DNA from 3 places in the Micrococcus sp. CH7 genome. Region 2 is predicted to be linked to each of the others. Evidence: predicted binding sites of a transcription regulator. Region 2 holds the regulator's gene; each other region holds the start of a gene.
The links. The regulator HrcA, encoded in region 2, represses chaperone genes, less so after heat shock. The targets are predictions, from matches to a motif close to TTNGCACTCGNNNNNNNCGAGTGCNAA.

Region 1: groL (chaperonin GroEL) is a predicted target of HrcA. The motif match lies at 2,849-2,875, and genes of this name have one in related genera.
Region 3: groES (co-chaperone GroES) is a predicted target of HrcA. The motif match lies at 5,520-5,546, and genes of this name have one in related genera.

Annotation. Positions count from the first base shown of each region.
Region 1 is NZ_LOSQ01000041.1:42,685-54,264, reverse strand. It holds gene AUV08_RS09585 (DUF4031 domain-containing protein) at 42-974, shown strand; gene groL (chaperonin GroEL) at 1,084-2,715, opposite strand; gene AUV08_RS09575 (LytR C-terminal domain-containing protein) at 3,034-4,098, opposite strand; gene AUV08_RS09570 (DUF3263 domain-containing protein) at 4,102-4,446, opposite strand; gene AUV08_RS09565 (uracil-DNA glycosylase) at 4,483-5,160, shown strand; gene AUV08_RS09560 (threonine/serine exporter ThrE family protein) at 5,174-7,093, opposite strand; tRNA gene AUV08_RS09555 (tRNA-Val) at 7,260-7,333, opposite strand; gene AUV08_RS09550 (S8 family peptidase) at 7,534-8,985, opposite strand; tRNA gene AUV08_RS09545 (tRNA-Thr) at 9,261-9,337, opposite strand; gene AUV08_RS09540 (thioredoxin domain-containing protein) at 9,458-10,318, opposite strand; gene AUV08_RS09535 (DUF4032 domain-containing protein) at 10,438-11,580, shown strand, end outside.
Region 2 is NZ_LOSQ01000021.1:79,363-87,680, forward strand. It holds gene lepA (translation elongation factor 4) at 1-1,158, shown strand, start outside; gene hemW (radical SAM family heme chaperone HemW) at 1,159-2,439, shown strand; gene AUV08_RS06080 (DUF4870 domain-containing protein) at 2,455-2,874, opposite strand; gene AUV08_RS06085 (DUF3097 family protein) at 2,969-3,829, opposite strand; gene hrcA (heat-inducible transcriptional repressor HrcA) at 4,001-5,014, shown strand; gene dnaJ (molecular chaperone DnaJ) at 5,090-6,223, shown strand; gene AUV08_RS06100 (16S rRNA (uracil(1498)-N(3))-methyltransferase) at 6,220-6,981, shown strand; gene AUV08_RS06105 (PhoH family protein) at 7,022-8,095, shown strand; gene ybeY (rRNA maturation RNase YbeY) at 8,085-8,318, shown strand, end outside.
Region 3 is NZ_LOSQ01000008.1:36,748-48,327, forward strand. It holds gene AUV08_RS03530 (dicarboxylate/amino acid:cation symporter) at 1-1,252, shown strand, start outside; gene AUV08_RS03535 (BCCT family transporter) at 1,254-3,209, opposite strand; gene groL (chaperonin GroEL) at 3,331-4,938, opposite strand; gene groES (co-chaperone GroES) at 5,047-5,343, opposite strand; gene AUV08_RS03550 (hypothetical protein) at 5,977-6,954, shown strand; gene AUV08_RS03555 (ABC transporter ATP-binding protein) at 7,160-7,915, opposite strand; gene AUV08_RS03560 (iron chelate uptake ABC transporter family permease subunit) at 7,912-9,000, opposite strand; gene AUV08_RS03565 (ABC transporter permease) at 8,993-10,051, opposite strand; gene AUV08_RS03570 (siderophore ABC transporter substrate-binding protein) at 10,048-11,112, opposite strand; gene AUV08_RS03575 (SAM-dependent methyltransferase) at 11,283-11,580, opposite strand, start outside.

The sequences.
Region 1 (11,580 bases), on a different contig from region 2:
CGGCCGGCCGCGCCCCGGTCCGTGCTTCCTAGAGTGGGGGCATGACCGTCCTGATCGACCCGCCCGCGTGGCCCGCCCACGGCACCGTGTTCTCCCACCTCGTCTCCGACGCCTCCCTCGAGGAGCTCCACGCGTTCGCGCGGGCGGCGGGGCTCTCGGAGCGGGCCTTCGACCGGGACCACTACGACGTGCCCGCGCACCGACGCGCCGAGCTCGTGGCCCGCGGGGCGGTGCCCGTCACCGGACGGGAGCTGGTGCGCCGCCTCGCCGCCTCGGGGCTGCGCGTGCCCGCCCGGAGCCGCGCCGAGAAGCGCGACGTCGTCCTCGCCCGGCGCTGGGCGCGGCTGTTCGAGGGCACGGCGGCGAGCCCGGACGCGGTGACGACGGCGGGACGCGACCTGCTGGCCCGCTGGGCGGAGCCGCATCGGCACTACCACGACCCGGCCCACCTGCTCGCGGTGCTCGAGTCCGTGGACCTGCTCGAGCGGGCGGGGGCGGAGACCGGGCCGGATCCGCGTGCGGTCCGCCTGGCCGCGTGGTTCCACGACGCCGTCTACGTCGGGGACCCCGCCGCGCCCGCCGGCCAGGACGAGGCGGACTCGGCCGCCCTGGCCCGGAACGTGCTCACCGACCCGCGGCTGGCCGTGCCGGCCGACCTCGTCGACGAGGTGGCGCGCCTCGTGCTGCTCACCGCCGCCCACGACCCCGCCCCGCACGACGCGGCCGGGGCGGTGCTCTCGGACGCGGACCTCGAGGTCCTCGGCCGCTCCCCCGAGGCCTACGCCCGCTACGTGGCCGCGGTGCGGCAGGACTACGCGCACGTGTCCGACGCGGACTGGACCCGCGGTCGCGGCGCGGTGCTGGACGCCCTGCTGGACGCCGAGCGGCTGTATCGGACCGCGCCCGGCCGAACGCGCTGGGAGGCCGCCGCCCGCCGGAACCTGGCGGCGGAACGGGCCGCGCTGTCGGCCTGAGCGCACTGCCCCGGTGCTGACCCGGGACGCGGCGAGGCCCGCCTCCCCGGCGGGGAGACGGGCCTCGCAGGCTGGGCGCCCGACCGGGCCGGGCCGGCTCAGCGGCTGATCACATCATGCCGCCCATGCCGCCCATCGGGTCCATGCCCTCGGCGCCGGCGGCGGCCTTCTCGGGCTTGTCCGCGACGACGGCCTCGGTGGTCAGGAACAGGCCCGCGATGGACGCGGCGTTCTGCAGGGCCGAGCGGGTCACCTTCACCGGGTCGTTGATGCCGGCGGCCAGCAGGTCCTCGTACTCGCCGGTGGCGGCGTTCAGGCCGTGGCCGTCGTCGAGGGTCTTGACCTTGTCGGCCACGACGCCGGGCTCCAGGCCCGCGTTGAAGGCGATCTGCTTCAGCGGGGCCTCGATGGCGACCTTGACGATGTTCGCGCCGGTGGCCTCGTCGCCCTCGAGCTGCAGGCCGCCGAACGCCTTGGCGCCGGCCTGGATCAGGGCCACGCCGCCGCCGGCGACGATGCCCTCCTCCACCGCGGCCTTGGCGTTGCGCACGGCGTCCTCGATGCGGTGCTTGCGCTCCTTGAGCTCCACCTCGGTGGCCGCGCCGGCCTTGATGACGGCCACGCCGCCGGCCAGCTTGGCGAGGCGCTCCTGCAGCTTCTCGCGGTCGTAGTCCGAGTCGGTGTTCTCGATCTCGGAGCGGATCTGGGCCACGCGGCCGGCGATCTGCTCGGCGTCGCCGGCGCCCTCCACGATGGTGGTCTCATCCTTGGTGATGACCACCTTGCGGGCGGTGCCCAGCAGGTCGAGGGTCGCGTTCTCCAGGGACAGGCCCACCTCGGAGGAGATGACCTGGCCGCCGGTGAGGATGGCGATGTCGGCGAGCATGGCCTTGCGGCGGTCGCCGAAGCCCGGGGCCTTCACGGCCACGGACTTGAAGGTGCCGCGGATCTTGTTGACCACGAGGGTGGCCAGGGCCTCGCCCTCGACGTCCTCGGCGATGATCAGCAGCGGCTTGCCCGACTGCATGACCTTCTCGAGGATCGCCACCATGTCCTTCACGGAGGAGATCTTCGAGTTGACGATGAGGATGTAGGGATCCTCGAGGACGGCCTCCTGGCGGTCCGCGTCGGTCACGAAGTAGCCGGAGATGTAGCCCTTGTCGAAGCGCATGCCCTCGGTGAGCTCGAGCTCGAGGCCGAAGGTGTTGGACTCCTCGACGGTGATGACGCCCTCCTTGCCGACCTTGTCCAGGGCCTCGGCGATGAGGGAGCCGATCTGCTTGTCCGCGGCGGAGATCGAGGCGGTGGCCGCGATCTGGTCCTTGGTCTCGATCTCGCGGGAGGCGGAGAGCAGCTCAGAGGTGACGGCCTCCACGGCCTTCTCGATGCCGCGCTTCAGGGACAGCGGGTCGGCGCCCGCGGCCACGTTGCGCAGGCCCTCGCGGACCAGCGCCTGGGCCAGCACGGTGGCGGTGGTGGTGCCGTCGCCGGCGACGTCGTCGGTCTTCTTGGCGACCTCCTTGACGAGCTCCGCGCCGATCTTCTCGTACGGGTCCTCGAGCTCGATCTCCTTGGCGATGGAGACGCCGTCGTTGGTGATGGTGGGGGCGCCCCACTTCTTCTCCAGCACCACGTTGCGGCCGCGGGGGCCGAGGGTCACCTTCACGGCGTCGGCCAGGGCGTTCAGGCCCTTCTCCAGGCCGCGGCGGGCCTCTTCGTCGAATGCGATGGTCTTGGCCATGTGCAGGTCCTTTCTGGACGTCGGCTTCCTACTGCTGGTGGCTGACCCGCCCCGATGCCCGCGACGGACGGCCCTTGGGGGCCTCACCGGTGGACAGGTCCTCCTCCACGGCGCCGGACCGACCGGGGTACGGCTGGCAGTCGCGCCTTCGGAGTGCTAACCCCATTATGAGCACTCGCACCGGGAGAGTGCAAAGGGTCCGCGGTGCGGGGCCCGCCCTTCCGCGGACGGCGGACGGCCCCCGACAGCACGCCTCGGGAGGCGCCCCGCCGGGGGCCGGAAAGGGTGCGCGGCCGGAACGGCCGCACGACGGGCGGATCAGCCGGTGACGACCACCGCGACGCCGTTCACCTGCAGGTTCGGGGTCTGCAGGACCGGGAAGCCGAGCTCCTTGCCGACCGCCTCGGCGGCGGCCTGGTTGGCCGAGCCGTTGTACAGGACGGTGGAGGACTGGATGCCGTAGCCGCTCCAGTTCTTCGCGTCCACCGAGGTGTAGCCGGCGCTCGTGAGCCGCTGCGCGTAGGAGGCGGCGAGGCCCTGGGTGCGGGTCGCGTTGTACACGGTGACGTGGGTGCCGCGCACGGCCGCGGACTGCGCGGCTGCACGAGAGCTCGACGCGGCCGCAGACTGCGCGGCCGCACGGGAGCTCGACGCGGCCGCAGACTGCGCGGCCGCACGAGAGCTCGACGCGGCCGCAGACTGCGCGGCCGCACGGGAGCTCGACGCGGCCGCGGACTGCGAGCGCGAGGCCTCCGCCGCGGCGGCCGAACGGGACGCGGCGGCGCGCGAGGACTCCGCCGCCTGGACGGCCGCCGCCGACCGGGACGCCTCTGCGGACTGCGCGGCGGCCTCGGAACGCGAGGCCTCCGCCGCCTGTGCCTCGGCGGCGGCACGGGACGACTCAGCGGCCTCCGCGGCGGCACGGGACGACTCGGCGGCCCGGGACGACTCGGCGGCCTCTGCGGCGGCCGCCTCCTGCGCCACCCGCGAGGACTCAGCCGCGGCCGCAGCCGCGGAACGGGACGCCTCCGCCGTGTCCTCGGACGGGGTGGCGGACTCGGTCGCGGATGCAGTCGACACCGACGCGGAGGACGCCGAGGAGGACTCGGACGACGCCGACGTCGACGTCGACGGCTCGACCGCCGGGGCCGTCGTCGAGCTCTCGGCGGCGACGGGCTCGGAGCGGTCGCCGGTGAGCCACGGCAGGACGACGCCCACGAACAGGCCGGCGAGCAGGACGAGGCCGGCCACCCAGAGCAGCGGGCTCAGGCGGCGACCCCCGCCCGCGGCGGTCGCGCCGGCGGCGGCGAAGGACTCGCGGTGCGCGCCGCGCTGGTCCGTGTACTCGGGGACCTCGTCGAAGCGGTCGGGCTGGTAGGCCATGGGTCAGTTCTCCTGGCGGGAAGCGGGCGTGGACGGCGCCGGATCCGCGGGTCCCCTCCGGGCCCGGCTGCGGGTGCCGCGCTTGCGCAGCAGCCGCGTGACCAGCAGGGGTCGGTAGGCCAGGGCGGCCTCACGGTCCAGCAATCCGTTCAACACCTGATAATAGGCGGTCGGAGACAGCCCCAGACGCTCTCGGACGGCGTGGTCCTTGGCCCCGCCGTACCGCCAGGTGGCGGCCTCCAGGTCCAGGACCGCACGCTCCAGGTCCGTCAGCTCGTCCCGTCGCGCCCGCGCGCGGGCACCCTCGTCCGGGGCCGGATCGGGCGAGACGGGCGTGGGGTGGGACATGGCGGCCACTGTACCCACCCGGTCTACCCTCGGGGCATGGAGTTCATCGCGCCCCTGGATCCGGGCTGGGAGGCGGCCCTCGCCCCGCAGGCCGCCGCGTTCGAGCAGGTCGGCGAGGCCCTGCGGGCCCGCCGGGCGGCCGGAGAGCAGGTGCTGCCGGCGCCGGAGCACATCCTGCGGGCGTTCCGTCAGCCGTTCGCGGACGTCCGCGTCCTCGTGCTGGGCCAGGACCCCTACCCGACGCCGGGCCATCCGATCGGCCTGAGCTTCGCGGTGGACCGCCACGTGCGGCCGCTGCCCCGCTCCCTGGCCAACATCCACCGGGAGCTGCACGACGACCTCGGCATCACCCCGCCCGCCCACGGGGACCTCTCCGCGTGGACGGACCAGGGCGTGCTGCTGCTGAACCGCGCCCTCAGCGTGCGGGCCGGCGCACCCGGCAGCCACCGCGGCCTCGGCTGGGAGCAGATCACGGAGGCCGCGGTGCGGGCCCTCTGCGCGCGCGGCACCCCGCTCGTGGGGCTGCTGTGGGGAGCCGACGCGCGGCGCATGGCGCCGCTGCTGACGGCGGCGGGGGCCGGCGTCGTGGAGTCCCCGCATCCCTCGCCCCTGAGCGCCCACCGCGGGTTCTTCGGCTCCCGGCCGTTCAGCCGGGTGAACCGGCTCCTCGAGGCGGCCGGCGCGGCCCCGGTGGACTGGCGCCTGCCCGACTGAGCCGGGCCGCCGGTCAGCCGCGCTGGTGCATCACGAGCTCGGTGGGCAGCAGCGTGCCCATCCGGTCGGTGATCGGCTTGGCCAGGGTGTTGCCGAAGGCGACGCCGGCCGCGATCGCCACGACGATGACCGCGGCGTTGAACAGTCCCTCGACGCCCAGCAGCGTGGCCCCGGTCTCCACGGTGAACCCGTAGACGGACCGGAACATGGTGAGTCCGGGAAGCAGGAACAGCATGGACGGCAGGACGATCACGAGCGCCGGGGCTGCGAGCCGCTGGGCCACCAGGCGGCCGAGGAACCCGACCGCCGCCGCGGCGACCGCGGGCACCAGCCGGTCGCTGACCCCGATCTGCTGTGCGGCCAGGTACGCGCCGAAGCCGGCCCCGGACACGAGACCGCAGGCCAGGATCTGGGGCCACCGCGACTGCTCCACCCCCGCGTCCGCCATGCCCGCGGCCATCACGAGGCCCAGCAGCAGCAGCGGCGGATAGCTCAGCGTCCCCGCCTCGGCCAGGTCCAGCTGTTCGAATCCCACGAGATCCCCGATGCCCACGGCGATCATGATCCCGGCCATCACGCCGGCGAACACGAGCAGCGCGGAGAGGAAGCGGCCCGCGGCGGTCACCGGGAAGCCGTGGATGGCGTCCTGCACCGCGGTGACGAACCTCGCCGTGGGCAGGAGCATCATGATGCCGCCGGCGATCACCAGCGCCGGGTTGACCGGCAGGTCGAGGGCGTGGGCCATCAGCGCGATCACCGTGGCCGTGATCGCCCCGAACATCGTGGAGAAGATCTCCGGGAAGCGCGCCTTGTCCGCCTGGACCTTGAGCCAGAAGACCAGCCAGGTGGAGACCATGCCCAGGGCCGCGCCCGTCCAGGTCCCGCCGATGAACGGCACGAAGCAGGCCACGAACACGCCGGAGAAGAGGACCTCGAAGACGGCGGGGAACGGCTTGGGCTGATGCCGGATCTCCACGAGCCGGCGCTGGGCCTCGGCCCGGTCCACCTCGCCCGCGGCGATCTCCTCGACGAGCCGGTGGACGGCCACGAGCCCCTCGAAGTTCACCGAGGACGAGCGGACCACCCGCTGGAGGGTGAACGGGGCCTCGCCGCGTGAGGAGTCGGGCGCGTAGTTCAGGGAGATGGACTGGTTGGTCAGGTCCACCTCGGTCTCGAGGATCCCGTAGGCCTGCGTGGCCACGATGATCGAGGTCTCCACGTCCAGCGAGGCCGCGCCGAAGCTGAACATCGTCTCGCCCAGCTTGAGCGCGAAGTCCAGGGTCGTGCGGGCCTCAAGGGCCTGCGCCTCCGCGCGGCGCTGCTGCAGCGTGGAGTGCATGCGGCGCCCGTACGGCGAGGAGTGCAGGCGGTCGGCCAGCACGAGCGCCTGCGTCGGCAGGTTCTCGACGAAGACCTCGCGGGAGCGCCGGCCGCGCCGACGCCCGCGCTTCTCGGGCGGGCCCACGGGGACCACCGGGTCCGGGACGGTGATGTCCGGCGCGGGGATCACGTCCGGGGCGGGCAGGGCGCCGTCGGCCTCCGCGGGGGCCAGGACGGAGGTGGGCACCTGCTCGGACAGCGGCGGCTCGGTCAGGGGCGCGTCCGCGGCCGGCTCCGGCAGCGTCTCCTCCGGCTCGGCCGATTCCTCCGGCTCCGGCGCCGGCGCCGGGACCGGATCGGCGGCGGCGGGGCGGACCACGGGCGGCAGCGGTTCGGTCGGCTCGACGGCGACCGCGGCCGCGGCCGGGTGGGCCGACTCCGCCGGGTCGAGGTCGAGCAGGCCGGGGTCCTCCGGGTCGATCGCGAGGTCGCCGACAGCGGCGGCGTCCTCGGCGCCGGCCGGGCGCAGCACGGGGATGAGCGTGGGGACGGCCGGGGGCTCCGCGATGCGGGGGTCGAACCGCGCCGGCTCCTGGGTGCCCTCCTGCTCCATGCGGCTCACCCTCTCCTTCCGTATGCGGGCGCTGGACGCGAGACGGCGGTGGGCCGAGCCCCGCCGACGCGTCCATCCAACCACGCCGACACCTCCCCCGCCGGGGCCTTCGGCACCGCGGACCGGGGATGCGAAAGGGCCCTCCCGGAGGAGGGCCCTGCTGCGGTGGATCTTACTGGACTCGAACCAGCGACCTCTCGCGTGTGAAGCGAACGCTCTAACCAACTGAGCTAAAGATCCGGGCGTCGCCCCATGGGGGTGACAACTCGAAGAACGATACCTCAGGCGGCGTCGCCTGTCCACCCGGGCGACGGCCGCCCCGCGCACGGCGGAGCGGCCGTCGAGAGCCGACGAGCACGTCAGGCGTCGGTCAGCGTGGCGCCGGGCTCGAAACCGCCCTGGGCGACCAACGAGGCCCCGGCGCCCGGGGCGGGCCCCGGTCAGGAGCTGCCGCCGAGGGAGGAGACCGCCCTGGTGGCGTCCGCCAGACCGGCGCCGCAGCCTGCGTAGCAGGTCACCGGCATGGACCGGGCCGTGGACGTGAGGGTGGACTCGACCTGGGCCGGGGTGAGGCTCGGCTGCGCGGCCAGCAGCAGGGCGGCCAGGCCCGCGACGTGCGGGGTGGCCATCGAGGTGCCGTTGTAGGCGGCGTGGCCGGCCGTCGTCGGGGTGGTGGCGCCGTTGTTCACGGTCGAGATGATGTTCGCCCCCGGAGCGGTCACGTCCACGGCGGAGCCGTAGTTCGAGAACGAGGCGCGGGCGCCCTGCGAGGTGGAGGCGGCCACCACGACGGTGTTCTGGCAGTTGGCCGGGCGCACATTGGCGGCGGGCTGGTTCTCGTTGCCCGCGGCCACGACGACGGGCACGCCGCGGGAGACGGCCGCGTTGATCGCGTTCTGGTAGGTGGTGCCGCACATGCCGGAGCCACCGAGGGACATGTTGATGACGTCCGCCGGGTTCGGGTTGGCCGGCACGCCCGCCACCGTGCCGCCGGCAGCCCACACGACCGCGTCGGCGATGTCGGACAGCGAGCCGCCGCACCTGCCGAGCACGCGGATCGGCTGGATCTTCGCGTTCGGCGCCACACCGACGACGCCCTGGGAGTCGGCCACGGCCGCGACGGTGCCCGCCACGTGGGAGCCGTGCCACGAGGAGTCGGAGGCACCGGCGGTGCCGCACTCGCCGGCGGCGTACCAGTCGCCCTCGTCACGCGGATTGGAGTCGCGGCCACCGCCGTCGCGCGCCGCCCTGCCGTCGGAGATGAAGTCGTAGCCGGGCACGACGTTGCGGTCGAGGTCCGGGTGGGAGGTGATGCCGGTGTCGATGACGGCCACGGTCGCACCGGAGCCCGTCGTGCGATCCCACGCCCCGGGGACCCGCATGCCGTGGCTGCCGGTGAAGCCCCACTGCTGCGAGTAGAGGGCGTCCACGGGACTCAGGCCGGTGGCGGTGAGGAGCGCGTCCGGCTCCACGGCCTCGACCGCCCCGGAGGCCTTCAGGTCGGCCATGAACTTCGCGGACTCGGCCTGATCCAGCTTGCGGTCCGCCTTGACCACGCGGGAGCCGAGCGCGGTCTCACGCAGCTCCTTCACGGAGACGCCGGCCTCCTTCGCGGCCTTGCCCCAGGCGTTGGCGCGGCCCTTCGCGTGGGCGTTGGCGGCGGTCTCCTTGTAGGTGACGATGAAGGAGTCGTAGCCGTCGGCGCTCGGGTCCTCGACCTGCGCCGCCGCCAGGGGTGAGGCGGCGGTCGGGCTCGCTGCCGGTGCGGCGGGGGCGCCGCCGGAGGGGGCCGCGAGCGCGGGGGACGAGGTCAGGGTCCCGCCGGCGAGGACGGCGCCGGCCACGAGGGCGCCGATGCGGCGGCGGGTGCTGCGGGGTGTGGAGGACTGCACGGGATCTCCTCGGAGTTCTGGGTCACCGGATGCGGGCGCCCGAGGGGCTCGGGCCAGGGTGACTGAGCTCACGGTAGGGTCACGATTCCGTCACGGCGAGGCCGCGGGCCGAAGTCTGGCGGATGGTCGAGGCATCTCTCGCGGTTCCGCCAGCCGGGCCGGGCGGATGGTCGGGGCGCGCACAGCGGCACCCCAGCGTCGGCCCGCGCCGGACACGACGACGGCGCCGCGCCCTCCCGGCGGAGGTGCGCGGCGCCGTCGGGCCCGCGGTGGGGTGGAGCCCCCTGCCGGATTCGAACCGGCGACCTGCTGTTTACAAGGCAGCTGCTCTGGCCAGCTGAGCTAAGGAGGCCGGCGGCCGGCGCCCGGGGGCGCCGCGGCCGACCCTCCCAGCGTACAAGGCCCGGGCGGACGGCACGGGGCGCCCCCTGCGTGGGGACGCCCCGCGGACCTCGGCGACGGGTCAGCCGGGTCAGCCGGCGATCTTGGCGCCCGCCCAGTCGGCGAAGGTCTTGTCCTCGCCGTCGAGGGCCCAGTTCTTCCCGTCCACGAACACGGTGGGGGTGCCGGCCACGCCGGCGACGCGCGCCTGGCGGGTGGTGTGCTCGACCGCGGAGCGGAACGTGCCGTCCTCGACGCAGGAGGCGATGTCCGCGCCGTGCTCCTGCGCGAGCTGCGTGATCGCCGCGTTGTCCAGGCCCTTGCCCTGGTGCTCGTCGTAGGCGGCGAACAGGGCGGCCACGAAGCCGTTGTAGGCCTCGGGCTTCTGGTCCGCCACGCAGTACGCGGCGTTGGCGGCGCGGGCCGAGTAGTTCTGGTTATTCGGGGCGCTCAGGTAGTCCACCATCCGGTACTCGACCGTGGCCTCACCCTGCTCGAGCCACTGCTCGATCTGGTCCGCGTTGGTGGACTCGAAGTCCGCGCAGTGCACGCAGTTGAAGTCCGCGTAGAGCACGATCCGCGTCGGCTCGCCGTCCGCCCGGGCCTCGGTGTTCGGCAGGGTCTCGGGCTGGGAGCTCGCGGACTGCTTCGGCACCTCGATCTTCGAGGGGTCGACCTCGCGTTCTCCCGCGCCCTCCGCCAGGGCCGTGGCCGAGGCCAACTCGATGCCGCCCTGCTCGTTCGCCACGGCGGGGATGGGGCCGGCGGTGGCGGCGTCGTCGCCGTTGCGGTTGAGCACGAACGCGACGACGAGGCCGATCACGAGCACCACCGCGAGGACCGAGCCCCAGATGACGCCGGTGCGGCGGCGACTGTCCTTCCTGCGCTGCTCCTCCTGGATCTGGCGGGCACGCGCACGAGCGTCCGTCGCCGAGGTGTGCGAGCCTGACATGTTCCGGGCCAAGGGTCCTCCTCGTGGGGCAGTCGGTCCGGGTCGAGCACCGGAGCCGGCGGGCAGCGGGCGCGCCGCGCCAGGCGAGCATAGCGGCCCTGTCTGGAAGGATCGTGACCATGGACACCGCCGAGACCCCCTCCCCCGTCGATCGACTGACCATCACGGGCGCCCCGTCGGGGGACGCGACCGAGGACCCGGCGACGTCTCTGCTCGCCCTGCCCTGGGTGCTCCCCCTCGACATGTGGCCGCGTGAGGTGCTGGCGGCCCTGCCGCGGGGCATCTCCCGTCACGTGGTGCGCTTCGCCCGGATGGGCGGGGGCATCGTGGCGGTGAAGGAGACCACCGAAGAACTCGCGTTCCGCGAGTACCGGCTGCTGCGCCGGCTCGAGCGGAGCCCGGCGCCGTCGGTGGTGCCGGTGGCCGTGGTCACCGGACGCACGGAGGACGACGGCACGCCCCTGCCCGCCGCCCTCGTGACCCGGCACCTGCGCTTCTCCCTGCCGTACCGCGCCGTGTTCTCGGAGCGCCTCGAGCGCCGCACCCTCGTGCGGCTCATGGACGCGCTGGCGACGCTGCTCGTGGAACTGCACCTCGAGGGGTTCATCTGGGGTGACGTCTCCCTGTCCAACGTCCTGTTCCGGCGGGACGCGGGCGGGTTCGCCGCTCACCTGGTGGACGCCGAGACCGGCGAGCTGCGGGAGCGGCTGTCCAACGGCCAGCGCGAGCACGACCTGGACGTGGCCGCCGTGAACGTGGGCGGCGAGCTGCTGGACCTGCAGGCCAGCGGGCTGCTGGACCCGGAGGTGGACCCCGTCACCACGCCGGACCTGCTCGTGGCCTCCTACCGCCGGCTGTGGGACGAGCTGACCGAGCCTCTGCTGTTCCCCCGCGCCGAGCCGTGGCGCCTGGACCGCCGCGTCCGCCGCCTGCAGGAGCTCGGGTTCGAGCTGGCCGAGTACTCACTGCGCGCCGCCGACGCCCCCGGGATGATGATCGCCCGGCCCGTCGAGATCCACGCGGGCTACCACCGCCGTCGGCTGACCCGCCTCACGGGACTCGAGGTCCAGGAGAACCAGGCCCGCCGGCTGCTCGTGGACATCGAGGCCGCCCGCCGGGAGTGGGACCCGTACATGGACATCGAGGCTGCGGCGCACCGCTGGGTGGTGGAGGTGTTCGACCCCGTGGTCCGCTCGGTGCCCCTTGAGCTGCGAGCCAAGCTCGAGCCCGCCGAGGTGATGCACCAGCTCCTCGAGCACCGC
Region 2 (8,318 bases):
GAGAAGGTCCGCATGATGTCCACGGGCACCACCTACGAGCTCCTCGAGATCGGCGTCTCCTCCCCGGAGCCCGTGCCCACGAACGGTCTGGCCGCGGGCGAGGTGGGCTACCTCATCACCGGCGTGAAGGACGTGCGTCAGTCCAAGGTGGGCGACACGGTCACCAACCACGCCCACCCGGCGGAGCAGTCCCTGGGTGGCTACGAGGACCCCAAGCCCATGGTGTTCTCGGGCCTGTATCCCATCGACGGCTCGGACTATCCCGTGCTGCGTGACGCCCTGGACAAGCTCAAGCTCAACGACGCCGCGCTCGTCTACGAGCCGGAGACCTCGGTCGCGCTGGGCTTCGGCTTCCGCGTCGGCTTCCTCGGTCTGCTGCATCTGGAGATCGTGCGCGAGCGCCTCGAGCGCGAGTTCGACCTCGATCTCATCTCCACCGCGCCCAACGTGGTCTACGAGGTCACCCGGGAGGACCGTGAGGTCGTCACCGTGACCAACCCCTCCGAGTTCCCCGAGGGCAAGATCCTCGAGGTGCGCGAGCCCATGGCCTCGGCCACGATCATCGTGCCGGCGGAGTTCATCGGCGCCGTCATGGAGCTGTGCCAGGCCAAGCGCGGCAACCTCAAGGGCATGGACTACCTCTCCGAGGAACGCGTGGAGATCCGCTACTGGATCCCCCTGGCCGAGATCGTGTTCGACTTCTTCGACCAGCTCAAGTCCCGCACCAAGGGGTACGCCTCGCTGGACTGGAAGGCCGACGGCGACCAGGTCGCCGACCTCGTCAAGGTGGACATCCTGCTCCAGGGCGAACAGGTGGACGCGTTCTCCTCCATCACCCACAGGGACAACGCCTACGCGTACGGCGTGATGATGACGGGCAAGCTCAAGGAGCTGATCCCGCGCCAGCAGTACGAGGTGCCGATCCAGGCCGCCATCGGCTCGCGCATCATCGCCCGCGAGAACATCCGCGCGATCCGCAAGGACGTGCTCTCCAAGTGCTACGGCGGAGACATCTCCCGCAAGCGCAAGCTGCTCGAGAAGCAGAAGGAGGGCAAGAAGCGCATGAAGATGGTCGGCCGGGTCGAGGTCCCGCAGGAGGCCTTCATCGCCGCCCTATCCTCGGACGGCGCCGGCGCCGACCAGGCCGCGAAGAAGTAAGTGCCCGCCCTGCCCCTCGGCGAGCCCGTCCCCGACGACGGCCGGCTGCCGGCCGACGTCGGGCAGCGGGTGCGCGCGGCCGCCCGCGACGGCGCGGCGCGCACCTTCAGCCTGTACGTCCACGTGCCGTTCTGCACGGTGCGCTGCGGCTACTGCGACTTCAACACGTACACGGCCGTCGACTTTGGCCCCGGCGCGGGTCGCGGCGACTACTGGGAGTCGGCGGTCGCGGAGCTGGACTTCGCCGCGGACGTGCTCGCGTCCTCGGACGTGCCCGCCCGCCCGCTGCACACGGTGTTCTTCGGCGGCGGCACGCCCACGCTCCTGCCGGCCGCGGACCTCGTGCGCATCCTCCAGGCGGCGGTGGACCGGTTCGGGATCGCGCCCGGCGCGGAGGTGACCACCGAGGCCAACCCGGACACGATCACCCCGGAGTACGCCCGCCAGCTCGCGGCCGGCGGCTTCACCCGCCTCTCCCTGGGCATGCAGTCCGCGATGCCGCACGTGCTCGCCACGCTCGAGCGCACCCATCGGCCCGAGTCCGTCCCCGCCGCCGTCGCCGCGGCCCGCGAGGCCGGCCTGGAGGTGTCCCTGGACCTGATCTACGGGACCGCGGGGGAGTCCCTCGCCGACTGGCGGGCCACGCTCGAGGCCGCAGTCGTCCTGGCCCCGGACCACGTGAGCGCGTACTCGCTGATCGTGGAGGAGGGCACCAAGCTCGGGGCCCAGGTGGCCCGCGGCGAGGTGGCGGACGTGGACCCCGACGACCAGGCGGACAAGTACCTGCTCGCCGAGGAGCTGCTCAGCGCCGCCGGCTACCGCTGGTACGAGGTGTCCAACTGGGCGCGGGATCCGCGGGGGTCCGGGGTCCACCGCGCGCGGCACAACGTGGCGTACTGGGAGGACCAGGACTGGTGGGGGATCGGCCCGGGCGCGCACTCGCACCTCGCCGGCGTCCGGTTCTGGAACGCCAAGCACCCCGCCGCCTACGCGCAGCGGCTGGCCACGGGGGTCACCCCCGCCGTCGGCCGCGAGCGGCCCGACGCCGACGCGCGGCGCCTCGAGCGCATCATGCTCGCGGTGCGCACGGTGGGCGGGCTCCCGACCGCGGAGCTCGTCTCGGAGACGCCGGGGGAGGCCGCGCGGATCCGCGGGGCGATCGCCGAACTCATCGCCGCGGGCCTGCTGGACGGGCGCGCCGCCGTCGACGGGCGCATCATCCCGACGCTCGAGGGGCGGCTGCGCAACGACGCGATCGTCCGGGCGCTGGCCGGCTTCTGACCGGCCGGCCCCGGGTCAGCGCAGGATGCGCAGGTTGAACGGGTACCGGAACGGACGGCCCTTGGACACGTGCGAGGCGCCCATCACGCCGTAGACCGCCATGGCGGCCCACGTGAGCGCGCCGAGGATCGCGAAGATCGGGCCGACCACCGGCAGCAGGGACAGGAAGAAGAACAGGAGCGTGATGAGCGTGGGCGGCCCGGAGAAGTTCAGGGCCTCGCGCGACTCCTGCGAGGTGAACGGGCCGCGGTCGCGGTAGAGCAGCCACACGACCAGCGGGCCGAGCACGCCGAACGCCAGACTGAGGTGGGCCAGCGCCGCGCGGTCACGGTCCTGCTTCGCCGTGAGCGGGGCGCCGCGGCCGCCGGCCGAGACGAGCCAGGCGGGCGGGCCGTGGCCGGTGCGGCCGGCGTCGGGCTGCGCGCGGGTGTTCACGAGGGGCTCCTCCTGGATCGCGGGACCCGCGCGCCGGGGACCGGGCGCAGGGCATGGGCCAGCATAGCGCGGGCGGGCGGGGGCCGCGCCGAGATCAGTGCTCGGGTGCTGCGGTGAGGAAGTCGATGAGCTCCTCCACGCGGCCCAGCAGGGACGGCTCGAGGTCCGCGTACGTGGTGACGTGGGAGAGCAGCCGCTTCCACCCCAGCCCCGTGGCCTCCTTGCTCCCGTGCGGCCAGCCCAGTCCCCGCAGGATCCCCGTCTTCCAGTCCTGCCCCTTCGGCACGACGGGCCACGCGGGGATGCCGAGGACGGAGGGCTTGATGACCTGCCAGACGTCCACGTAGGGGTGGCCGAGGATGAGCACGTTGCCCGCGGCCCCCGGCACGCGCATGGCCTCGGCCGCGAGGCGCTCCTCCTTGGACCCGGTGACGAGGTGGTCCACGAGGATCCCGAGCCGGCGCCGCGGGCCGGGGGCGAACGTGCGGATCGCCCCGGCGAGGTCGTCCACGCCGTGCAGGGGCTCCACGACGATGCCCTCGAGGCGCAGGTCCTCGCCCCACACCTTCTCCACCAGCTCGGCGTCGTGCACGCCCTCCACCCAGATGCGTGAGGCGCGGGCGGTGCGGGCGCGCGCCCCCTCGACCCGTCGCGAGCCGGAGGCGGTGCGGGCCGGCGCCGCCGGGGCCGCGGCGGTCGGGGGGACCAGGGTCACGGGCTCGCCGTCGATCCAGAAGCCGCCGCCGAGGGGGAAGCCGCGGCGCACGCCGCGGTGGTCCTCCAGGACCACCACGTGCACGCCGCCGGAGCGCTCGATGCCGATCACGGCCCCGGTGAACCCGGAGGCCACGTCCTCGACCACCGTGCCGGGGGCGGCGGGCACATCGGGGACGGTCCGGGCGGGGCGGCGCGTCAGGTCGTCGTGGCCCGCGGGGCCCCAGCTGCTCCAGTCCATGGGAGAGCACGGTAGCAACGGGGCCGGGCGATCACCGTGAGCGAAGCCGTGCGGACCGGTCGGGTGGTCCACCCGGGTCGGACGGTAGCATTGGCACTTGACCCGCCGGAGTGCCAGTCAGGGGCACCTCCGGGGTCGCCCCGGATCCCGACGGACCAGAGGAGGACCGAGATGTCGGAGCAGCCCCGCCGCCTGCAGGTGCTCCAGGCGATCGTGGAGGACTACGTGGCGCTGCGCGAGCCCGTGGGCTCCAAGGCGCTCGTGGAACGGCACGCCCTGGGCGTGTCCTCCGCGACCGTGCGCAACGACATGGCGGCGCTCGAGGAGGAGGGCCTCATCGTGGCCCCGCACACCTCCGCCGGGCGCGTCCCCACGGACAAGGGCTACCGCGTGTTCGTCGACCGCCTCTCCGAGGTGAAGCCGCTGTCCCCGGCCGAGCGCCGGGCCGTGAGCACCCTGCTGGACCCGGAGACGGACACCGAGCACATGATGGAGTCCACGGTGCGCCTCCTGGCCCAGCTGACCCAGCAGGTCGCCGTCGCGCAGTTCCCCCACGAGGACGGCTCCACGATCCGCCACCTCGAACTGGTCTCCCTCACGCCCACGCGCCTGCTCGTGGTCCTCATCCTGTCCACGGGACGGGTGGACCAGCGGCACGCCGTCCTGGACCGGCCGGTCGACGAGGCGGAGCTGTCCGTGCTCCGCGGCCTCCTGCTGGACGCCCTGCTGGGGCTCGGTCCGGTGCAGGCGGCCGCCGTGATGGACGACGTCGTCACCCGGGTCCGCCCGGAGCACCGGCCGGCCGCGGCCCTCGTGGCCGCGGCCGTCCAGGACCTGCTCGAGGCCGGCCGGCAGGACCGCATCGTCCTGGCCGGCACCGCCAACCTGGCCCGCTCCCCGGGGGACTTCGGCGCGTCCATCGGGCCGATCCTGGAGGCGCTCGAGGAGCAGGTGGTGCTGCTGCGCCTGCTCACGGAGATGGAGCAGGACGCCCACGGGGTGTCCGTGCGGATCGGCTCCGAGAACGCCGGATCGCTCGCGGACACCTCGGTGGTCGCGGCCGCCTACGGCCCCGGCGCCGTGGCGAAGCTCGGCGTCATCGGTCCGACCCGGATGGACTATCCGGGCACCATGGCCGCCGTCCGGGCGATCGCCCGCTATCTCTCCCGCATCCTGACCACCTGACGTGCCTCCGCGCGTCCTGGCGGGCCCCGTCCCGCACCGCCCCACGTCCCGCTCGCCCCGAGAGGAATCCCCACCGTGACCGACCACTACGAGACGCTCGGCGTCAGCCGTGACGCCAGCACCGAGGAGATCCGCCGCGCCTACCGCAAGCTCGCGCGCACCCACCACCCGGACGTCAACCCCGACCCGGAGGCGGCCGAGCAGTTCAAGCGCATCTCCCACGCCTATGAGGTGCTCTCGGACGAGGACCGGCGTCGGGCCTACGACACGACGGGCAATGAGAACGGCCAGGCCGGCTTCCCGGGCGGCTTCGGTGGGGCGGGCGGCTTCGGGGGCTTCGCCGACATCTTCGAGACCTTCATGAACGCGGCCGGCCAGGGCGGCCGCGGTGGCCCCGCCAGCCGCGCCCGCCGCGGCCAGGACGCGCTGGTGATCGCGCGGATCGACCTGCGCGACGCGGTCTTCGGCGGCGAGCAGACCATTGAGCTGGACACGGCCGTGCGCTGCGAGCGGTGCGGGGGCTCGTGCTGCGAGCCCGGCACCCAGCCGGAGACCTGCCAGACCTGTCAGGGCCACGGCATGATCCAGCGCCCCGTGCGGTCGCTGCTGGGCACCGTCATGGCCACCGAGGCCTGCCCCGCCTGCCAGGGGTTCGGCACCGTCATCCCGACGCCCTGCCACGAGTGCGACGGGCAGGGCCGCGTCCGCACCCGGACGCCGCTGACCCTGCGCATCCCCGCGGGCGTGGACGACGGCACCCGCATCCACCTCGCCGGCCGCGGCGAGGCCGGCCCGGGCGGCGGCCCGAACGGCGACCTCTACGTGGAGATCGCGGTCCGCCCGGACGAGACCTTCCGCCGCGAGGGCGACCACCTGGCCACCACCGTGACCGTCCCCATGGCCGCCGCGGCCCTGGGCACCACCGTCACGCTGGACACCCTGGACGGCAAGCAGTCCCTCAGCCTGGACCCGGGCGTGCAGTCCGGCCACGTCGAGGTCCTCCACGGCCTGGGCGTCGGTCGCCTGCGCGGGCAGGGCCGTGGCGACCTCAAGGTGGACGTGGTGGTCACCACGCCCACCGACCTGGACGACGAGCAGCGCCAGCTCCTGGAGCGCCTGGCCGAGGTGCGCGGCGAGGAGGTCGTGCACGGCGCACCCCAGGCCAAGGGCATGTTCGCCCGGCTGCGGGAGAACCTGAGGAACCTGTGACCGCCCCCCTGTTCCACCTCGAGCCGGGCGCCCTGGCCGGCGCGAGCGCGGGCGCGGAGGTCGTCTTCGACGGCGCCGAGGCCCGGCACGCCGCCGCGGCCATGCGCCTGGCCCCCGGGGAGGCCGTGCTCCTGGCCGACGGGTCGGGCACGCTCGGCCACGGCACCGTGCTCGCGGCCGCCCCGGACGCGGTGTCCGTGCGGCTGGACGCGGTGGCGGAGGAGCCGGCGCCCACCCCGGCGCTCGTGCTCGTCCAGGCCCTCGCCAAGGGCGACCGGGACCTCATGGCGGTCCAGGCCGCCGTCGAGCTCGGCGTGGACGCCGTGGTGCCCTGGGAGGCGGAGCGCTCGATCGTCCGCTGGAAGGGCCCCAAGGCCGCCAAGGCCCGCCAGAAGTGGGCGGACACGGCCCGCGCGGCCGCCAAGCAGGCGCGTCGCGCCCGGGTGCCCGCGGTCCGGGACCACGTCTCCGGGACGGCGGTCGCCGGGCTGGCCTGGGACGACGACGGCGGCCGGCTCGTCCTCGTACTGCACGAGGACGCGGAGCACGGGGTGTCCGCGGTGCCGGCGGAGCGACTCTCCGCGGCCGTCGAGATCGCCGTCGTCGTGGGCCCCGAGGGCGGGATCGGCCCGGCCGAGCTCGAGGCCTGCGTGGCCGCGGGGGCCGTGCCGGTGCGGCTCGGCCCGCACGTGCTGCGCGCCTCCACGGCCGGCCCCGCCGCCCTCGCCGTGCTCCAGCACCGGCTCGGCCGCTGGTGAGCCCCGGCAGGACGGCGCGCCGACGCCTAGACTGGTCGGGATGTCCCGCCCCCGCGACCCCGAGGTGATCCGCCCCATCGTGACCGTGCCCCCCACGACCCCGACCCCGCCCGCCACCGCGCACGAGGGGGTGGCGTTCGAGTCCGCCGACCTCATGGTCCGCACGCTCGGACCGCAGGACGCCCTGCTGCGGATCCTCGGCGGCGTGTTCCCCACCGTGGACGTCACGGTCCGCGACCAGCGGCTGGACCTGGCCGGGCCGGTGGCCGAGGTGGCCACGGTGCGGCGCGTCGTCGAGGACCTGCGCTCGATCGCCCGCCGCGACCAGGCCGTCACCCCCGAGGTGATGGGCCAGGTGGTCCACCACGTCCGCGACGCCGCCACCGGGCGCGGCGCGGGTCAGCTGCACCTGGACTCGATCCTCTCGGGCCGGGGCCGCCGCATCCGCGCGAAGACCCTGCACCAGCAGGACTACGTGGAGGCGATCGACCGCTCCACCGTCGTCTTCGGCATCGGCCCGGCCGGCACCGGCAAGACCTACCTGGCGATGGCCAAGGCGGTGCAGGCGCTGCAGGCCAAGGAGGTCAACCGGATCATCCTCACCCGCCCGGCCGTCGAGGCCGGCGAACGGCTCGGCTTCCTGCCCGGCGGGCTCTCCGAGAAGATCGACCCGTACCTGCGCCCCCTGTACGACGCGCTGCACGACATGATCGAGCCCGAGTCGATCCCGCGGCTGATGGAGGCCGGGACCATCGAGGTCGCCCCGCTGGCGTACATGCGCGGCCGCACCCTGAACGACGCGTTCGTGATCCTCGACGAGGCCCAGAACACCACCGGCGAGCAGATGAAGATGTTCCTGACCCGCCTCGGCTTCGGTGCGCGCATGGTCGTCACGGGCGACACCTCGCAGGTGGACCTGCCGCGCGGCACCCAGTCCGGCCTGGCCCAAGCCGTCGAGGTGCTCGAGGGGATCGAGGGACTGGAGATGGTCCGCTTCGACTCCTCGGACGTGGTCCGGCACTCGCTGGTGAGCGCCATCGTGGACGCCTACGACGCCGCCCGCGGCCCCGCGGAGCGGTCCCAGAAGCGAGGAGGGGCCCGCCGTGGCCGTTGAGATCCTGAACGAGTCGGGGATCGAGGTCCCCGAGGACGCGCTGCTGCGCATGGCCCGGCACGTGTACGCGCGCCTGCACGTCCACGAGCGCGCCGAGACGGCCGTGACCGTCGTGGACGCCGCACGCATGGCCGAGCTGCACGAGGAGTGGATGGACCTGCCCGGGCCCACCGACGTGATGAGCCTGCCCATGGACGAGCTGACCCCCGGCTCGCCCGAGGCG
Region 3 (11,580 bases), on a different contig from region 2:
CGGCAGCATCTACATCAGCCTGTTGAAGGCCACGGTCGTCCCGCTGGTCTTCTTCGCCGTCGTCGCCTCCATCGCCAACCTGGCCCAGGTGACCAACGCGGCCCGCCTGGCCGCCAAGACCCTGCTGTGGTTCGCCATCACGAGCCTGATCGCGGTGCTCATCGGCCTCGCCGTCGGCGTCGTGCTGCAGCCGGGCGTGGGCACCGGCCAGACCGCGCCGGCGTCGTACCAGGCCAAGGACGTCGGCTGGCTCGACTTCCTGACCTCCCTGGTGCCGGCGAACTTCCTCGGCCTGACCGTCAAGACCACGGCGGGCGAGGACGGGGCGCTCGCCTCCTCCCCCACGTTCAACGTGCTGCAGATCCTCGTGATCGCGATCGTCGTGGGCGTGGCCGCGCTCAAGGTCGGCGAGAAGGCCGCCCCGTTCCTCACGTTCTCCCGCTCGGTGCTCGCGATCATCCAGAAGCTGCTGTGGTGGATCATCCGCCTGGCCCCGATCGGCACCATCGGCCTGCTGGGCAACGCCGTGGCCTCGTACGGCTGGTCCACGATGGGCACGCTGGCCAAGTTCGTGGTGGCGATCTACGTGGGCCTGGCCCTCGTGATGCTCGTGGTGTACCCGGTGCTGGCGCGCCTGCACGGGCTCTCCGTCAAGCAGTTCTTCACCGGCGTGTGGCCGGCGTTCCAGCTCGGCTTCGTCTCCCGCTCCTCCCTCGGCACGCTGCCCGTCACCCAGCGGGTGGCCGAGCGCAACTTCGGCGTGCCCACCGGCTACGCCTCCTTCGCCGTCCCGCTGGGCGCCACCACCAAGATGGACGGCTGCGCCGCGATCTACCCGGCCGTGGCCGCCGTGTTCATCGCCCAGTTCTACGGGATCGACATGAGCCTGAGCCAGTACGCCCTCGTGGCACTCGTGTCCGTGCTGGGCTCCGCCGCGACCGCCGGCACCACCGGCGCCACCGTGATGCTCACGCTCACGCTGTCCACCGCCGGGCTGCCCCTCGAGGGCATGGCCCTGCTCCTGGCCGTCGACCCGATCGTGGACATGGGTCGCACCGCCCTCAACGTGTCCGGCCAGGCCCTCATCCCCGCGCTCGTGGCCTCCCAGGAGGGCATCCTCGACCGGGACCGCTACGACGCCCCACGCGGCGACATCTTCGGCGAGGACGAGGAGGAGATCGTCGAGGCCCGCGCCCACGCGACCGCCGACTCCCGCGCCCAGCTCGTCGGCACCCCGGAGCCGCGCGCCTGAGTCAGCGGCCGGACGGGCCTGCTCCGGCGGGCCCGTCCGCGCCGTCCCCGTCCCCCTCGTCCAGGTACTCGCCCAGCACGTAGTCGTAGTCCACGGGGTTCCCGTCCTCGTCCGTGCGGCGGTACCAGTCGGTGATCTCTGCGGCGGTGGAGTCGAACCCCTCGCCGGCCGCGTACCAGCTGCCCGGCGGGGTGCGCTCCACCGTGAACGCGAAGTCGTCCCCGTACTCCACCAGGCCCCGCACCGTCGCCTTCTCGACGGCGGCCCGCTGGTACCGGTCACGGATCGCGAAGGGGTCGTTGGCCAGTTCGCGCTGGAGCGCGACCGCCATGAGGACGAGCACCACGGTGAACGGCAGCGCCGTGATGGTGATGAGGTTCTGCAGGCCGGTGAGCGCGGTGTCGCCGCCGGTCAGCAGCATCACGACCGCGATGCCCGCCATGCACAGTGCCCAGAACACCGTGATCGTGCGGCGCGGGGCCGGGGCGCCGCGCTGCGAGAGCTGCGAGTTCACGATCGAGGCGGAGTCCGCCGTCGTGATGAAGAAGACCGCCAGCATGACGATCACGACCGGGGCCACCAGCCCGCCGCCGGGCAGCTGGTCCAGGACCACCCAGAAGATCTCCGCCGGCGCGGGCAGCGACGCGGCTGTGCCGTCCGGCGCCACGGAGCCCTGGGTCCGCTGCAGCCAGATGGTGGTGCCGCCGATGATCGTGAACGCGCCGACGATCACCGCGGCCGGGATGAACAGGGCCCCGAGGACGTACTGGCGGATGGTCCGACCCTTCGAGATCTTCGCCATGAACACGCCCACGAACGGGGCCCAGCTGACCCACCACGCCCAGTAGAAGATCGTCCAGCTGGAGAGGAACTCCTGCATGTCCTCCCCCTGGGCCATCGAGGCGCCGAGGGCGTCCGGGGCGGAGGAGACGTAGTCCATCAGGACGCCGGGCACGATGTTCAGCAGGAACGCCGTCGGGCCGACGACGAAGAAGAACAGCGCCAGGCCGAGGGCGAGCAGCATGTTGATGTTGGACAGCCACCGGATGCCGCGGGCCACACCGGACACCGCCGAGAAGATGGTGCCGATCGTGAGCACCACGATGATCCCCAGCGCCACCGTGTTCCCCGGCGCCGACCAGCCCGAGACGATCTCCACGCCGCGGCCGATCTGCAGGGCGCCGATGCCCAGCGAGGCCGCCGTGCCGAACAGTGTGGCGATGATCGCGAGCCCGTCGATCAGGCGCGCGCCGACCGAGTCGCTGCGCTGGGAGTCGCCGAACAGCGGCGCGATGATCGAGCTCATCAGCGGCACCCGGCCCCGGCGGTAGGACACGTAGCCGACCGACAGACCGACGATCGCGTAGATCGCCCACGCGTTCACGCCCCAGTGCAGCGCGGCCTGGGCCAGCGCGCCCGTCACCGCCTCCTCGCTCCCCGCCTCGTACGCCCCCGGGCGCGGGGCCAGGTAGTAGGTCAGCGGCTCGTACGGGCCGAAGAAGATGATGCCGATGCCGATGCCGGCCGCGAAGAGCATGGCCGACCAGCTCGCCGTGGAGTACTCCGGCTTCTCCCCGTCCAGTCCCAGCGGGATCTCGCCGTACCGGGAGAACGCCAGGACGAGCAGGAACACCACCATCCCGATGGCCAGCAGGGCGAACAGCCAGCCGGCGTGGAGCATCACCCAGTCGAGGGCCGCGCTCGAGACGGCCAGCACGGCGTCCGGCTGCAGCACGCCCCACACCACGAAGCCGACCACCAGCAGGCCGACGACGGCGAGGATCACCCGGTCCACGCCGTAGCGCACCCGGCGGTCCTCCACGGACACGCCCGGCACGAGGGCCGGGTGGATGCCGTGCGGATAGGAGAACTCGCGGACGAAGCGGCGCAGCCGTGGCCGGGCCGGGGCCCGGGTCGGGTGGGACCCGGTGGGACGGGGCGGCGTGGGTGTGTCCATGGGCACACCCTAGAGGGCGCCCCGGACGGCGGTCGTCTCCCGCCCGCACGACGACGGCCCCTCACCCGGGCGGGCGAGGGGCCGTCGTCGTCGACCGGCCGCGTCAGGGCCGACGGAGGGGTCAGTGCTGGTGGTCGGCCTCGTCCTCCTCGGCGGGCTTGTCCGCCACGAGGGTCTCGGTGGTCAACACGAGGGCCGCGATGGAGGCGGCGTTGGCGAGCGCGGAGCGGGTCACCTTGACCGGGTCGATCACGCCGTCGGCGATCAGGTCGCCGTAGACGCCGGTCTTCGCGTTGAAGCCGTGGTTCGGCTCCAGCTCGGCGACCTTGGAGACCACCACGTAGCCGTCCTCGCCCGCGTTCTGGGCGATCCAGCGCAGCGGCTGCTTCAGGGCCTTGCGGACGATGTCCACGCCCACGGCGGCGTCGCCGGTCAGGGCCTGGACGTCGGCGTCGGTGTCGAGCGCGGTCAGCGCATTGATGAGCGCGGTGCCGCCGCCGGCCACGATGCCCTCCTCGAGGGCGGCGCGGGTCGAGGACACGGCGTCCTCGATGCGGTGCTTGCGCTCCTTGAGCTCCACCTCGGTGGCGGCGCCCACGCGGATCACGCCGATGCCGCCGGAGAGCTTGGCGAGGCGCTCCTGGAGCTTCTCGCGGTCCCAGTCGGAGTCGGTCGCGGCGGACTCGGCCTTGATCTGGGCGACCCGGGCCTCGACGTCCTCGGCCGCACCGCCGCCGTCGACGATGGTGGTCTCGTCCTTGGTGACGGTGATGCGGCGGGCGGAGCCGAGCACGTCCAGGTCGGCCTGCTCGAGCTTCATGCCGAGGTCCGGGGAGACGACCTGGGCGCCGGTGAGGATCGCGATGTCCTGCATCATGGCCTTGCGGCGGTCGCCGAAGCCCGGGGCCTTGACGGCCACGACGTTCAGGGTGCCGCGGATCTTGTTCACCACGAGGGTGGACAGGGCCTCGCCCTCGATGTCCTCGGCGATCACGAACAGCGGCTTGTTGGCCTGCAGGACCTTCTCGAGCAGGGGCAGCAGCTCCTGCACGTTGGAGATCTTGCCCGAGTTGATCAGGACGTAGGCGTCCTCGAGCACGGCCTCCTGACGCTCGGCGTCGGTGACCATGTACGGGGACAGGAAGCCCTTGTCGAACTGCATGCCCTCGGTGACGTCCAGCTCGGTGGAGGTCGTGGAGGACTCCTCGATGGTGATGACGCCGTCGGTGCCGACCGTGTCGAACGCGCGGGCCAGCAGCTCGCCGACCTCGTCGTTCTGGGCCGAGATGGCGGCCACGTGGGCCACCTCCTGGCCCTCGACCGGGCGGGCGTTCTCCTGCAGGCGCTGCTCGACGGCGGCCACGGCCACCTCGATGCCCTTCTTGACCTCGCCCGGCGCGGCGCCGGCGGCGACCTGGCGCATGCCCTCGTTCACGAGCGCCTGGGCCAGCACGGTGGCGGTGGTGGTGCCGTCGCCCGCGATGTCGTTGGTCTTGGTGGCGACCTCCTTGGCGAGCTGGGCGCCCATGTTCTCGTACGGGTCCTCCAGCTCCACCTCACGGGCGATCGTGACGCCGTCGTTGGTGATGGTGGGGGCGCCCCACGCCTTGTCGAGCACCACGTTGCGGCCCTTGGGGCCGAGGGTGACCTTGACGGTGTCGGCGAGCTTGTCGATGCCGGCCTGGAGGGCGCGGCGTGCGTCGTCGTTGAAAGCCAGCTGCTTGGCCATGACGGACGCTCCTTTCGTTCAGGGAGTCAGGGGGTGCGGGGACGCGAGGGGCCCGGGGCGCGCGCACCGGTGCGGTGCGCGCCGCTCACCGGGCCCGTCGCGGCGGGGTCACTTGGCGACGACGGCCAGCACGTCGCGGGCGGAGAGCACCAGGTACTCCTCGCCGCCGACCTTGACCTCGGTGCCGCCGTACTTGGAGTACAGCACCACGTCACCCTCGGCGACGTCGACGGGCACGCGGTTGCCGTTCTCGGCGACCCGGCCCGGGCCCACGGCCACGACCTGGCCCTCCTGCGGCTTCTCCTTGGCGGTGTCCGGGATCACGAGGCCCGACGCGGTGGTCTGCTCGGCCTCCAGGGGGCGGACAACGATGCGATCCTCGAGGGGCTTGATGGAGACAGACATGCTGCACACTCCTTCTTCGTCGACGTGCGGCTCCGGCGGGCTCGCCGGTCCGCTGATGCTGTGGTCTGCGGGTGCGCCACGGGCGTCAGACCCTCCGTCGTCGCGGTGCCGGACGGTCCACCTCGGGCATTGGCACCCGGTACCCCCGAGTGCCAGTCCAGACTCTACTCCGGGTTTTGGCACTCCTTCAACATGAGTGCCAGCCGTGTCCCCGCCGTCCGCCGTGGGCGGAGGCGTGGGGCGCGGTGCGGTGGGATGCCGTGGGGCGGCGGGCGGGGCGGGTTCCGAGCCCAAGAGCACGCGGAGTGGTCACGACGGCGGCCCGCAACCTGTCCCTCCCCCACTCCCCACCCTCCCCCCTCCCCCTCCGTGGGCAGAAACCGCACCCCCGCCCATCGCGTGGGCAGCATCCGCAGGTTTTCGGTCTCCGTGGGCAGAAGCGCCCTCTCTTCTGCCCACGGATGTTGCGTGGGCGGAACTCCTCGCAGTTCTGCCCACCGAGCCATGACGACGTCGTCCCGGCGGGACAACCGGCCGCCGCCGAGTCCTGCACAGCCGGCCCACCCTGCGCTGGTGTGCACAGACACGCGGCCCGCCCGGCCGTCGTCAGGCCGACCGCGTCAAGGTCGACCCATGTCCTTCGCCCCCGATCTCCCCCTCGTCCCCGTCTTCACCACCCGCGACGTGCTCGAACGCGGTCTGCCGCCCAGCCGGGTGCGGCGGTCCGACGTCCTCCGCCTCGCCCGCGGCATCCACCGTCGCCGTGACATGCCGCTGCGCACCTGGGAGTCTGCCGGGCTCCCGCCGCCGCACCACGGGGTCGGCCTCGACCTGCTGACCGCCCTCCTGCGGTCCCGTCCCGACGCCGTTCTCTCCCACGAGACGGCGGCGCACCTCCACGGCCTCCCGCTTCCCCCGGGCGGGGCCACGCGACGCGCCGCCGTCGAGATCACGTTGCACCGCGGCACCGCACGGGCGCGGATCCCCGGCGTCATGGAGCACCGCAGACCCCTGCCCGCCGGCCACGTCACCTCCGTGCTCGGGCTACGGGTGACGACGCCGGAACGGACCTGGCTCGATCTGTGCTCGATCGGCCACCCCTGGGACGAGGCATCCCTCGTGTCGGCGGGTGACCACCTGGTCCGTCACCCCTGGTCCCCGCGCGGCCGGCGGCCTCCCATCACCACGGTCACCGCGCTGCACGAGGCGATGCGGCCGCTCGGGCGGTTCGTCGGAAGACCGCGGGCGACGGCGGCGCTCGAGCGCGTACGGGTGGGTGCCGACTCGCCGCAGGAGACCCGGCTGAGGCTGGCGCTCGTCGAGGCGGGGCTGGGCGAGCCGACGCTGCAGCACGTGTTCGACCCCGGGCGGCGGGACGCCCCCGAGGCCGATCTGTGGTTCGAGGACTGCCGGCTCGTCCTCCAGTACGACGGCGAGGTGCACCGGAGTGCCGAGCAACACGCCCGGGACGCCCGGCGAGACCAGTACTACGCGGAGCGTGGGCAGATGACCCTGCACGTCACGAGCCGGGACGTCGGCGAGGGATACGCGCGGGTGATCGAGGCCGTCCTCAGACGACGGGCACAGGTCTCGAACGGCTGGGATGCCTGACGTCGTCGTCGCGTATGGCCCTGCCGTCCATGCGCAGGGGTTCCGTGGGCAGAAGCGAGGGTGCTTCTGCCCACGGAACCTGGAAACACGCGGGTTCTGCCCCCGGAAGGCGAGACCCGGCGGGTTCTGCCCACGGAACGCTCGCGTCGGCCGGGCACCCGACCCCCGCCCGGACCGACCCGGGCCGGCCTCACCGTCGCCCCGCTCAGTAGTACACGGCCAGCGGCCCGTGCGGTCCGTCCACCACGCTGCAGGGGGTCTTGAAGATTCGCTCCAGCACCTCAGGGCGCAGGATCTCGGCCGGGGTGCCGGTCTCCACCACCTGGCCGTCGCCCATGGCCACGATCCGGTCGGCGTAGTGGGCGGCGAAGTTGATGTCGTGCAGCACGATCACCACGGTCCGGCCCAGCTCGTCGGCGGCCCGGCGCAACTGCTGCATCATCTGCACCGAGTGCTGCATGTCCAGGTTGTTCAGCGGCTCGTCCAGCAGCACGTACTCGGTGTTCTGCGCCAGCACCATCGCCACGTACGCGCGCTGCCGCTGGCCGCCCGAGAGCTGGTCGAGGTACCGGTTCTCGAACGGGCCGAGGTTGAGGAAGTCGATCGCGTCGGACACGTGCCGCTCGTCCTCCAGGGTCAGCCGGCCGCGCGTGTACGGGTAGCGCCCGAACCCCACGAGCTGTCGCACGGTCAGCCGCGTCACGAAGTGGTTCTCCTGCCGCAGGATGGACAGGGTCTGCGCGATCTTCCGGGACGGCGTCGTGGTGATGTCGTGCCTGCCCACGGCGATCGTCCCGGCGTCGGCGTCCTGCAGCCGGCCGATCATCGTCAGCAGCGTGGACTTGCCCGCCCCGTTGGGCCCCACGAGCGCGGTCACTCCCCCGGCCTGGATGTCCAGGTCCACGGGCCCGATGCACACCTCGTCGCTGTGGCGCTTCACCACGCCGCGCAGCTCGATCACAGACGTCCCTTTCTCATCACGACGACCAGGAAGGTGATGCCGCCGATCAGCTCGATGACCACCGTGACCGCACCCCCCGCGTAGAACACGTGCCGCAGCACGAAGTAGGCGCTCGTGAGCACCGCGTACCCGGCCAGCGCCGCCACCGGGAGGATGAACCGGTGGTCGTGGGTGTCGACGAGGCTGTACGCCAGCGTCGCCACGAGGAAGCCGAGGAACGTCATCGGGCCCACGAGCGCGGTGGTCATGGCCATCAGCACGGAGACCAGCAGCAGCGTCACCATGAGCTCGCGCCGGTGGTGCAGGCCCAGGTTGGTCGCGGCGTCGGCGCCGAGCGCCACCGTGTTCAGGCGGCGGGAGCGCAGCCACAGCAGCGCGCACACGACGACGGCGATGGGCGCGGCGATCGCCACGTACTCGGTCCGGGCGTTGGAGATGTTGCCGAAGAGCCGCGCGCTCAGCAGGTCGAACGAGTTCGGGTCCAGCAGTCGCTGCATGAACGTGCTCAGCGCGGCCAGCCCGCCGCCCAGCACCACGCCCACGAGCAGCATCAGATGGACGCTGCCGTAGGGCCGGGAGAGCAGCCACGAGTACAGGGCCGTCGCCAGCGCCACCATGAGCGCGGCCTGGGCGAGGAACGGCCCCACCCCGGTCAGCACCGCGACGCCGGCGGCTCCCAGCACGTACACGGCGGCGGTCGACACGGCGGTGTAGAGCGCCTCGAACCCCATGATCGAGGGCGTGATGATGCGGTTGCCCGTCACCGTGTGGAAGCTGACGGTCGCGAAGGAGTGGCACAGCGCCACGATGCCGATCACGCCCAGGGACTCCACGCGCATCCGCGCGATCATCCAGAACGCGCGCGAACCGGGTTCGGCCTCGTTGCCCCACAGCAGGATCCCGGCGGTGGAGAGCACGGCGACGGCGGCCAGCACGGCGACGACGACCGCATACCTCCGGCGGTCGGCGGCGGTGACGAACGCGCCGGACCGGCGCGGGGCGTCGGCCTCGACGGGCCCGGCCGCGGTGGCGCCACCGGGCGGGGCGGGGAGGCGACCCGGGGCGGTCGCGAGCGGCTCAGCCATGCTTGGCCTGCCTCAGCAGCAGGGCGAGGAACACGATCGCGCCCACGAGGCCCAGGATCAGCGAGATGGGCACCTCGAACGGGGCGATCACGGTGCGCCCGATCAGGTCGCAGACGATCACGATCCACACGCCGACCATGACCACCCAGGGCAGGTTCGTCCGCAGGTTGTCGCCGCGCACCATGGACACGAGGTTGGGGACCACGAGCCCCAGGAACGGGAGGGCCCCGATCACCACGGTGACCACGCCGGTGGCCACGGCCACCATGGCCACGCCGGTGAGGATCACGGCGTCGTAGTTGAGGCCGACGTTCGTGGCGACGTCCTTGCCGAGGCCGGCCACGGTGAAGCGGTCCGCGATGACGAAGACCGCCACGCACACGATCAGCACGAGGAAGAGCAGCTCATACCGGCCGCGGACCACGGAGGTGAACGAGCCCGCGAACCACGCGCCCACCTGCTGCAGCATGTCCGTCTGGAGGGCGAGGAACGTCGAGGCGGCGCCCACGACGGCGCCGAGCATGATGCCCACGATCGGCACGATGAGGGAGGACTGCAGGCGCACACGCCGCAGGAAGAGGAAGAACACGAGGGTGCCGACGAAGGCGAAGAGGATGGCCCCGGCCATCCGGGTCACCAGGCCCGCCCCCGGCACGAGCACCATGGTCACCAATAAGCCGAGACCGGCCCACTCGGTGGTGCCCGTGGTGCTGGGCTCCACGAAGCGGTTCTGCGTCATGAGCTGCATGATCAGCCCGCACATCGCCATCGAGGCGCCGGCCAGCACGAGGGCGACCGTGCGCGGCACGCGCGTGATGGCGAACATCTCGCGTCCGCCCTCCGCGCCGACGTCGTACACGCCCACGAACAGCGAGACCACGATGAGGGCCGCGGTCACCACGACGCCGACCAGCAGCGGCCAGGTGCGCTGCCAGCGGGTGCGCTCGGGCCGCAGGACGGCGGGCGGGACCCAGCACACGCGGTCGCCCCGCCCCGGCTCCTCGAGCCGGGGCGGGGCGTCGGCGACGTGGTGACGCACGTCGAGAGTCACTGCGCGCCTTCGAAGGCCTTCGCGAGGTCCTCCATGACGGTGGTGTGGTTCTGGATGTCCTCGGCGACGTAGAAGTCGGCGGGCAGGTAGACGATGTTGCCCTCCTTCACCGCGGTCACGTCCTGGAGGGCCTCGGAGCGCTCGATCAGCTCGGCGGCGGTGGCGTTCTCCTCGCCGATGGCGGCGTCGCGGTCCATGACGATCAGCCAGTCCGGGTTCGACTTCGCGATGGCCTCGACGGAGATGTCGTCGCCCTGGTGGTTGTCGGTGCCCGACTGCTCGAGGGCCGGGGTCAGCTCCAGCATGTCGAAGAACGGGCCGATGGCGCGACCGGTGCTGGGCGCGACGTACGACAGCTCACCGCCCGAGGCGATGAGGCCCATGACGGTCTGCTCGGGGTCGTAGGCGTCCTTGGCGCGCTGGGTGGCGGCGTCGAAGTCGGCGATGAGCTTCTCGGCATCGGCCTCGTGGCCGGTGGCCTCGCCCAGCAGGGTGGTCAGCTCCTTCAGGCCCTCGTCCATGGGGGTCTGCGTGACGTCGAAGTCCGTGTCCACGACGGCGGCGTCGCCGGTCAGCTCGTCGATCTCGGCCTTGCGCTCGTTGAACCGCTGGCCGTTGAACACGACGTCCGGCTCGGCGGTGACGAACAGCTCCATGTCCGGCTCCCGGTGGTTGCCGATGTCGGCGACCGAGTCGTCCTGGAGGTAGGAGGGCCCGCCCTCGCCCTTGTACATGATCTGCTTCGGCGCGGCCGACAGCTCGACGCCCCAGTCGTCCAGCGTGCGGAAGGTGCGGTTGTCCGTGGCGATGACGGAGTCGACCTCCTCCGGCAGGGTGACCTCGGCGCCGGACATGTCGGTGACGGTGACCCCGGCCGCGACGCCGCCCGAGGCGGCCGAGGAGCCGTCGGCGGCGCTCGCGGAGGACGAGGACTCGCCGGAGGCGCTCGCGGAGGACGAGCCCGTGGCCGCGCCGCCGGCGGAGCAGCCGACGAGGGCGAGGGCCGCCACCGAGGTCAGGGCGAGACGGGCGAGGCGGGGGGCACGGGCGGAACGCGGCATGGTTCTCCTTCTGGGCGGCGGGGCTGCCCCGGGATGAGCAGTCGGGGTGGTGGGCGCGCTCCCGTGGAGGTGAGCCTTGCCTCAGTCGAATACCGTACACGAGGGTGCCGTAATCCCCCAACGGGGGTTCGACGGCTCCCGCCGCCCGGAGCCCGCGGCCTGGAGCCCTGTCAGTCCAACGGCGTCACCTCGAGGGCGAACCGCGACCGACCCACGCGCGCCAGCACGAGGGTGGCGTGCCGTCCGGCCCCGCCACGCCGGCCCGGCTTCGCCCCGCCGAGGACGGCGCGCCGCACCTCCTCGGGCGTCTCGCGGATGCCCCGCTTCTTCACGTCCAGCCGACCCACCCCGGTCTCCTTCGCCCAGCGCCGCAGGGAGGCCAGGTGGAAGCCGTGCACCGCCTCGATCCGATGGGCGCGGGCCAGGCCGTCCCGCACGGGTTCGGGCGCGACGAGGTAGGCCAGGTGG